Linked DNA regions of Psychroserpens ponticola. The protein of the gene in region 2 interacts with the protein of the main gene of each other region in a pairwise test. Links are inferred from orthologs where the notes say so. Each region holds a gene or a part of one and is shown on either strand. Other genes may lie near its edges. The genes, in order: MUN68_RS17145 and def.

Region 1 (3,188 bases), 2.6 Mb from region 2 along the record:
ATTCAGAAAAAGAAAATAAAAACCTCAAACCTATAGCCAAATTAAAATCTGTAATTTCACAAATTCATCGTGTTGAAAAAGGCCAATCTGTAGGCTACAATAGAGCGTATAAAAGTAATGCTTTTGTTAAAACTGCAACGATTCCTATTGGTCATGCAGATGGCATTGGCAGACAATATGGTAATGGTAAAGGCTATGTAATTATCAATGATAAACCTGCATATATAATAGGTAATGTCTGTATGGATATGATTATGGTCGATATTACAACTATTGATTGTAACGAAGGAGATGAGGTTATTGTTTTTGGTAATCATCCTCACTCAGCTTCAGAGTTTTCAAAAACAACTCAAACTATTTCTTACGAAATATTAACAGCAATTTCTCAGAGAGTTAAGCGTGTCTTATTAAGATAGTTAATTGTTCTTGTTATTATTTGTGACTTTTTAATTAAATTAGAGTCTTAATTATGTACTAACTAATAAAACACTAAAATTATGTTGAAAGAATTTAAAAATTTTATCATGACTGGTAACGTCATTGATTTCGCTGTTGCAGTAATTATGGCAGGTGCACTAGGTGCAGTTATTAATGGTTTTGTATCTAACATCGCCATGCCTTTTATAGGATATTTTGCTGGTGGAATGAATTTTGAAGACCTACATTACGCTATGGATGGAGTTGAGTATGCATCATTAGCAGCTGCTAAAGAAGCTGGTGCAGCAGTTATTGCATACGGATCTTGGATTAACACAATTGTTAATTTAATAATTGTTGGATTTGTAATGTTTATGATTGTAAAAGCATACAACAAAACAAAAGCTCCAGTTGAAGCTCCAGCTCCTGCAGGCCCATCAGATAATGATTTACTTGCCGAAATAAGAGATTTACTTAAAAAATAAGATAGCTAACCGCTACATTATATATTTTTTAAACTTTAACCACCTTATGAAAAAGAGGTGGTTTTTTTATGCTTTCTTTTAGAGTAAAAATGAATAAATTCCTACTTTTGTTTTATCAAAACATCATTATAATGAAAGTAGCAGTTGTTGGTGCCACTGGTTTAGTAGGCGAAGTCATGCTTAAAGTTCTTGAAGAACGAAATTTTCCGGTTTCAGAATTAATTCCTGTAGCTTCAGAACGCTCTATCGGTAAATTAATTTCATATAAAGGAACAGATTACAAAGTGGTTGGTATGCAAGATGCAATTGACATGAAACCTAACGTAGCATTATTTTCCGCTGGAGGAGACACCTCATTAGAATGGGCTCCAAAATTTGCAAAAGCAGGAATTACTGTTATTGATAATTCTTCAGCTTGGAGAATGGATCATTCAAAACATTTAGTTGTTCCTGAGATTAATGCAAATACATTAACTTCTGAAGACAAAATAATTGCCAACCCAAACTGTTCAACCATACAAATGGTTCTGGCTTTAGCGCCTCTTCATAAAAAATATAAAATCAAACGTATCGTTGTTTCTACTTATCAATCTATAACTGGAACTGGTGTAAAAGCAGTTAGACAATTAGAAAATGAACTTGCAGGTATTAAAGGAGAAATGGCTTACCCTTATCCTATTCACCAAAATGCAATTCCTCATTGTGATGTCTTTGAAGAAAACGGATACACCAAAGAGGAAATGAAGTTAGTTCGAGAAACTCAAAAAATATTAGATGATCGTACTATAGCAATCACAGCAACAGCTGTTAGAATACCTACAGCAGGAGGGCATAGTGAAGCCGTAAATGTTGAATTTGAAAATGACTATGACCTTTCTGAGGTTAGACAAATACTAAACGAATCTGAAGGTATTGTTGTTCAAGACAATATTGATGTAAACACATACCCAATGCCAATTTATGCTCATGGAAAAGATGATGTTTTTGTTGGTAGAATTCGTAGAGATGGGTCTCAACCCAATACGATAAATATGTGGATTGTTAGTGATAATCTTCGCAAAGGTGCTGCAACAAATACGGTTCAAATTGCTGAATATTTATTGAAAAAAAATCTACTTTAAAAAAAAGCATAATTGCTTTAGGGTTTTTATGAGTTGAATTGTTATATATACGGAAGTCTCTACCAAATTTTAGAGAAATAACTTGTAAATAACCGTAAATCCATTATTCAAGCGCTCTTGTTGTCTGATAAAAAGAGTATTACATCTAATTTAACATTTGAAATTGTAGATTTATAAGTACATTTACTCTCCAAATTTATTATAAATGCTTAAAAATTACCTTAAATCACTTTCGTTAGTAGTGTTGATGATTTCAATACAATCTTGTGCAGATGATGATGATAAAAGTGATATTTATACTCCTATTAATATAGAAACATCTCCAGATCTAGCTGAGGTCGTTCAAAATAATGCCATACAAATAGACGTTTTGAGCAATGATACTAATGTGCCAACATCTGGTAGTTTAGTTACAAGCAATGCTACAAACGGAACTATTGAGGTGTTAGACATTAATAATACACCAGATAATCCTTCGGATGACATGGTTTTATACACACCAAATACTGATTATATTGGAACAGATAGCTTTACATATACTATTTGTAATAACTTAAATCCTATTAATTGTGCTACAGAAGATGTAGCTGTAACTGTAACTCAAGATTTAGAAGTTGTATATAATCCTGATGAAATTCCTTATCCAACACTTTCAGAGTACAATTTTTTTAAAGGTGAATTAAAAGATTTAGAACCAGTACCAGGAGTACTTCCTTATGATTTAAATTCTCCTCTTTTTAGTGATTATGCTCACAAAAAAAGGTTTATTTGGATGCCTGATGGAACTATGGCAAATTATAATAGTGATCATACACCATTAGATTTTCCTGTAGGAGGAATGCTTATCAAGAACTTTTACTATGATAATGTTCAACCTGAAAACACAACAAAAATCATTGAAACTCGCTTAATGTATATGACAGAAGATGGTTGGGATTTTGCGAAATATGTTTGGAATGAAGAACAAACCGAAGCCACATTTAGTAATGACGGAAGCTTTATTGAAGTTGATTGGATTGAAAACGGAAATTCAAATTCTGTAAATTATAGAATCCCTTCACGAAATGAATGCTTTACATGTCACAATAAATTTGGCACACCATTACCTATTGGACCAAAGCCTCAAAACTTAAACAAAGATTATAATTATACTGATGGTGCTGCT
Region 2 (3,322 bases):
TAAAGTATCATTATTAGTATATTGTCATTTCGAGCACATTCGAAAACTTTATAAAAAATAAAATCCTGTCTGCAAAAACAGACAGGATTTTATACCTAACTAAACTAAATTTTAATCTTAATTTATCCGCTTAACTATACAATTAAGATTGCCTACCTATGATAGAGAAACTTATACTAAGTTTCCAATCTAATTTATATACGAATGATTTTGTGTGTTTGGATGTCGAGAATTGAAAAAATTATATTTTTTTCGCTTCTTCCCAGTATATATCCATTTCTGCTAGCGTCATATCAGATAATGGCTTATCTAATTCTTTAGATTTCTGTTCTAAATATTGAAACCTCTTGATGAATTTTTTATTAGTACGCTCTAAAGCACTTTCTGGATCGATCTTTAAAAATCGTGCGTAATTTATCATTGAGAACAATACGTCACCAAATTCGCTTTCTATCTGATTTTGATTGCCAGCATTGATTTCAACTTGTAATTCGCCGAGCTCCTCTTCTACTTTTTCAAAGACTTGATTAGGTTCTTCCCAATCAAATCCTACACCTGCAACTTTATCTTGAATTCTATTGGCTTTTACCATGGCTGGTAAACTTTTTGGCACACCTTCAAGTACACTTTTCTTGCCTTCTTTCAGCTTAAGCTGCTCCCAATTTCTTTTAACATCGTCTTCATTTTCAACAACAACATCTCCATAGATATGAGGATGACGATCAATTAACTTGTCGCAAATGCTATTACAAACATCTGCAATATCAAAAGCATTAGATTCGCTACCAATTTTTGAGTAGAATACAATGTGAAGTAAGACGTCTCCTAATTCTTTTTTAACTTCATCTAAGTCATCATCTAAAATAGCATCTCCTAACTCATAAACCTCTTCAATAGTTAAATGACGAAGCGTTTGCATGGTTTGCTTTTTATCCCAAGGACATTGTTCACGTAACTCATCCATAATAATGAGTAAACGCTCAAAAGCTTTTAATTGCAATGTTTTATCAGACATGTTTAATCCTTATTCTTCCTCTTCAGAAGCAATAACTTCTTTGTCTTCTTCTAAAGCATCTAACATATCATGCTTTTGAAGTAAGTTATACCATTGAATGATTTTTTTGATATCACTAGCGTATACACGATCTTCATCATAATCGGGTAATACTTCAAAGAAATACTCCTCTAAAGTATCTTTAGAATCTTTATGGCTAATCGATGTTTGATTACCGCTTTCTTTTTCCATTACCTTTTTAAGAACCTCTCTTAATGGCAACTCTTCAGTTAATGTATACACTGCAATTTCACTAAGAATGCTCACGTTACTATGAATATTAACATTCACCTTTCTTTGGTCAATTAAAGATTCTGCAACAAAGCCATTTCTTGTTTGTGCGATAATTTTATATAATCCTGGTTTTCCTGAAATGGAAAGTATTTTATCTAAACTCATAATTTATATGCTATGATTTTTTTGTGTTATCGTTTCTTTTTTAAAGCAGGGAAACGCATTCTATAATCTACATTTATTTTTCCTTTTGAAATGTTTGATAATTTTCCTTTTATCAAACGTTTTTTTAATGATGATAATTTATCTGTAAATAAAATACCATCAATATGATCGTATTCATGCTGAATCACTCTCGCAATCAAACCGTCAAATTCTTCAGTATGCGTTTCAAAATTTTCATCTTGATACTGAATTTTTATTTTTGGTTGTCTAAAAACATCTTCGCGAACATCAGGAATACTTAAGCAGCCTTCATTAAAAGCCCACTCATCTCCTTCTTCTTCAATGATTTCAGCATTTATAAATGTACGTTTGAATTTTTTCAAAGTCTCCTGCTCTTCTTCAGTAAATTCTTCATCTTCAGCAAAAGGAGATGTGTCAACTAAAAATAAGCGAATAGGCAATCCTATTTGTGGCGCAGCTAACCCTACACCAAAAGCACCATACATCGTCTCTTTCATATTCTCTAAAAGCGCATCTAGTTTTGGATAATCCTTAGTAATTGATTCTGCTTTTTTTCTTAAAACTGGGTCGCCATAAGCAACAATTGGTAATATCATCTAATCTAATTTTTCGATTGCAAAAATACAATTCTTATTCTGATTTTATAACTTTTAATATTTAATTAAGATTGATTATACAAGTAACTTTGAAGAATTATTGTTGCACTAATCTCATCTACTAAAGCTTTGTTTTTGCGTTGCTTTTTATTAAGTCCGCTATCAATCATAGTTTGAAATGCTATTTTAGAAGTAAAGCGCTCATCTATTCTTTTAATAGGAATATCTGGGCATGCTTTTTTTAATTTTTCTAAAAACTTAGAAATATGCACTTCACTTTCAGACGATTCAAAATTCATTTGCTTTGGTTCTCCAACAATAAATAATTCAACTGATTCTTCAGAAATATAGGCCTTTAAAAACCCAATTAATTCTTTGGTATCAACTGTAGTCAAACCAGAAGCAATAATCTGTAACTCATCTGTTACAGCAACACCTGTTCGTTTTGTACCATAATCTATTGCTAGTAATCTTGCCATATTGCAAAAGTAATTCTTATAAAGCAAAAAAACGCTTCTTTGTAGGTCAAAGAAGCGTTTCAAAATAATCAACCATTAATAATCATCCATAAACTTGTTTACCCTCTACCTTAAACAGTTCATGTTATACTATTATGACACACCTTTTTTCAATTGGTCACATATCAGGAATTAATAAAACAAAAACACCTTCCTAGGGAAAGAAAGGTGTTTTAAAAAATTAGCTATTAATTATTAAAGAACTCAAGTGTTTGTATTAGGGACAACACTCAAGATATAATAATCACAACTATAAGACACACTATTTTTTAATTGGTCACATATTTTTTTATTTTTTCTGAATTAGAAATTATGAGACCAATTTTATAGACTTATCTTTGTAAAAACCGACTTAAATTAAGATGAAAGAATTACAACAACATATAGAAGAAGCATGGAATGATCGCTCACTTTTAACTAATGATTCCACTATTAAAAGTATACGATCTGTAATCGATCTTTTAGACGAAGGAACTTTACGAGTTGCAGAACCAATTGAAACGGGTTGGCAAGTTAATGAATGGGTAAAAAAAGCTGTTGTTTTATATTTTCCAATTCAAAAAATGGAAACTCTTGAAGCTGGTATTTTTGAGTATCATGATAAAATTCCATTAAAACGAGATTATAAAAAGAAAGGAATTCGTGTGGTACCAAATGCAGTAGCTAGACATGGAGCATATATTTCTCCTGGTACTATTTTAATGCCTAGTTATGTAAATATTGGTGCTTATGTA

What was found.
Region 1: the proteins of def (region 2) and MUN68_RS17145 interact in binary tests that used the Escherichia coli proteins (3 or more experiments, as listed by UniProt). The link is inferred for Psychroserpens ponticola from one-to-one orthologs.

Annotation. Positions count from the first base shown.
Region 1 is NZ_CP116221.1:3,898,667-3,901,854, reverse strand. Bases 182-3,028 are described here. They hold MUN68_RS17145 (aspartate-semialdehyde dehydrogenase), read left to right. Parts: upstream 182-1,033; coding sequence 1,034-2,023; downstream 2,024-3,028. Other genes in these bases: MUN68_RS17140 (Ig-like domain-containing protein), read left to right, coding at 2,229-3,028; mscL (large conductance mechanosensitive channel protein MscL), read left to right, coding at 498-902; alr (alanine racemase), read left to right, coding at 182-416. Outside these bases: more of alr, read left to right, coding at 1-181; more of MUN68_RS17140, read left to right, coding at 3,029-3,188.
Region 2 is NZ_CP116221.1:1,284,766-1,288,087, reverse strand. Bases 276-3,256 are described here. They hold def (peptide deformylase), read right to left. Parts: upstream 2,071-3,256; coding sequence 1,480-2,070; downstream 276-1,479. Other genes in these bases: MUN68_RS05730 (2,3,4,5-tetrahydropyridine-2,6-dicarboxylate N-succinyltransferase), read left to right, coding at 2,951-3,256; ruvX (Holliday junction resolvase RuvX), read right to left, coding at 2,136-2,549; MUN68_RS05745 (DUF5606 family protein), read right to left, coding at 1,025-1,453; mazG (nucleoside triphosphate pyrophosphohydrolase), read right to left, coding at 276-1,015. Also shown: more of mazG, read right to left, coding at 242-275; more of MUN68_RS05730, read left to right, coding at 3,257-3,322. UniProt on the Escherichia coli protein: Removes the formyl group from the N-terminal Met of newly synthesized proteins. Requires at least a dipeptide for an efficient rate of reaction. N-terminal L-methionine is a prerequisite for activity but the enzyme has broad specificity at other positions.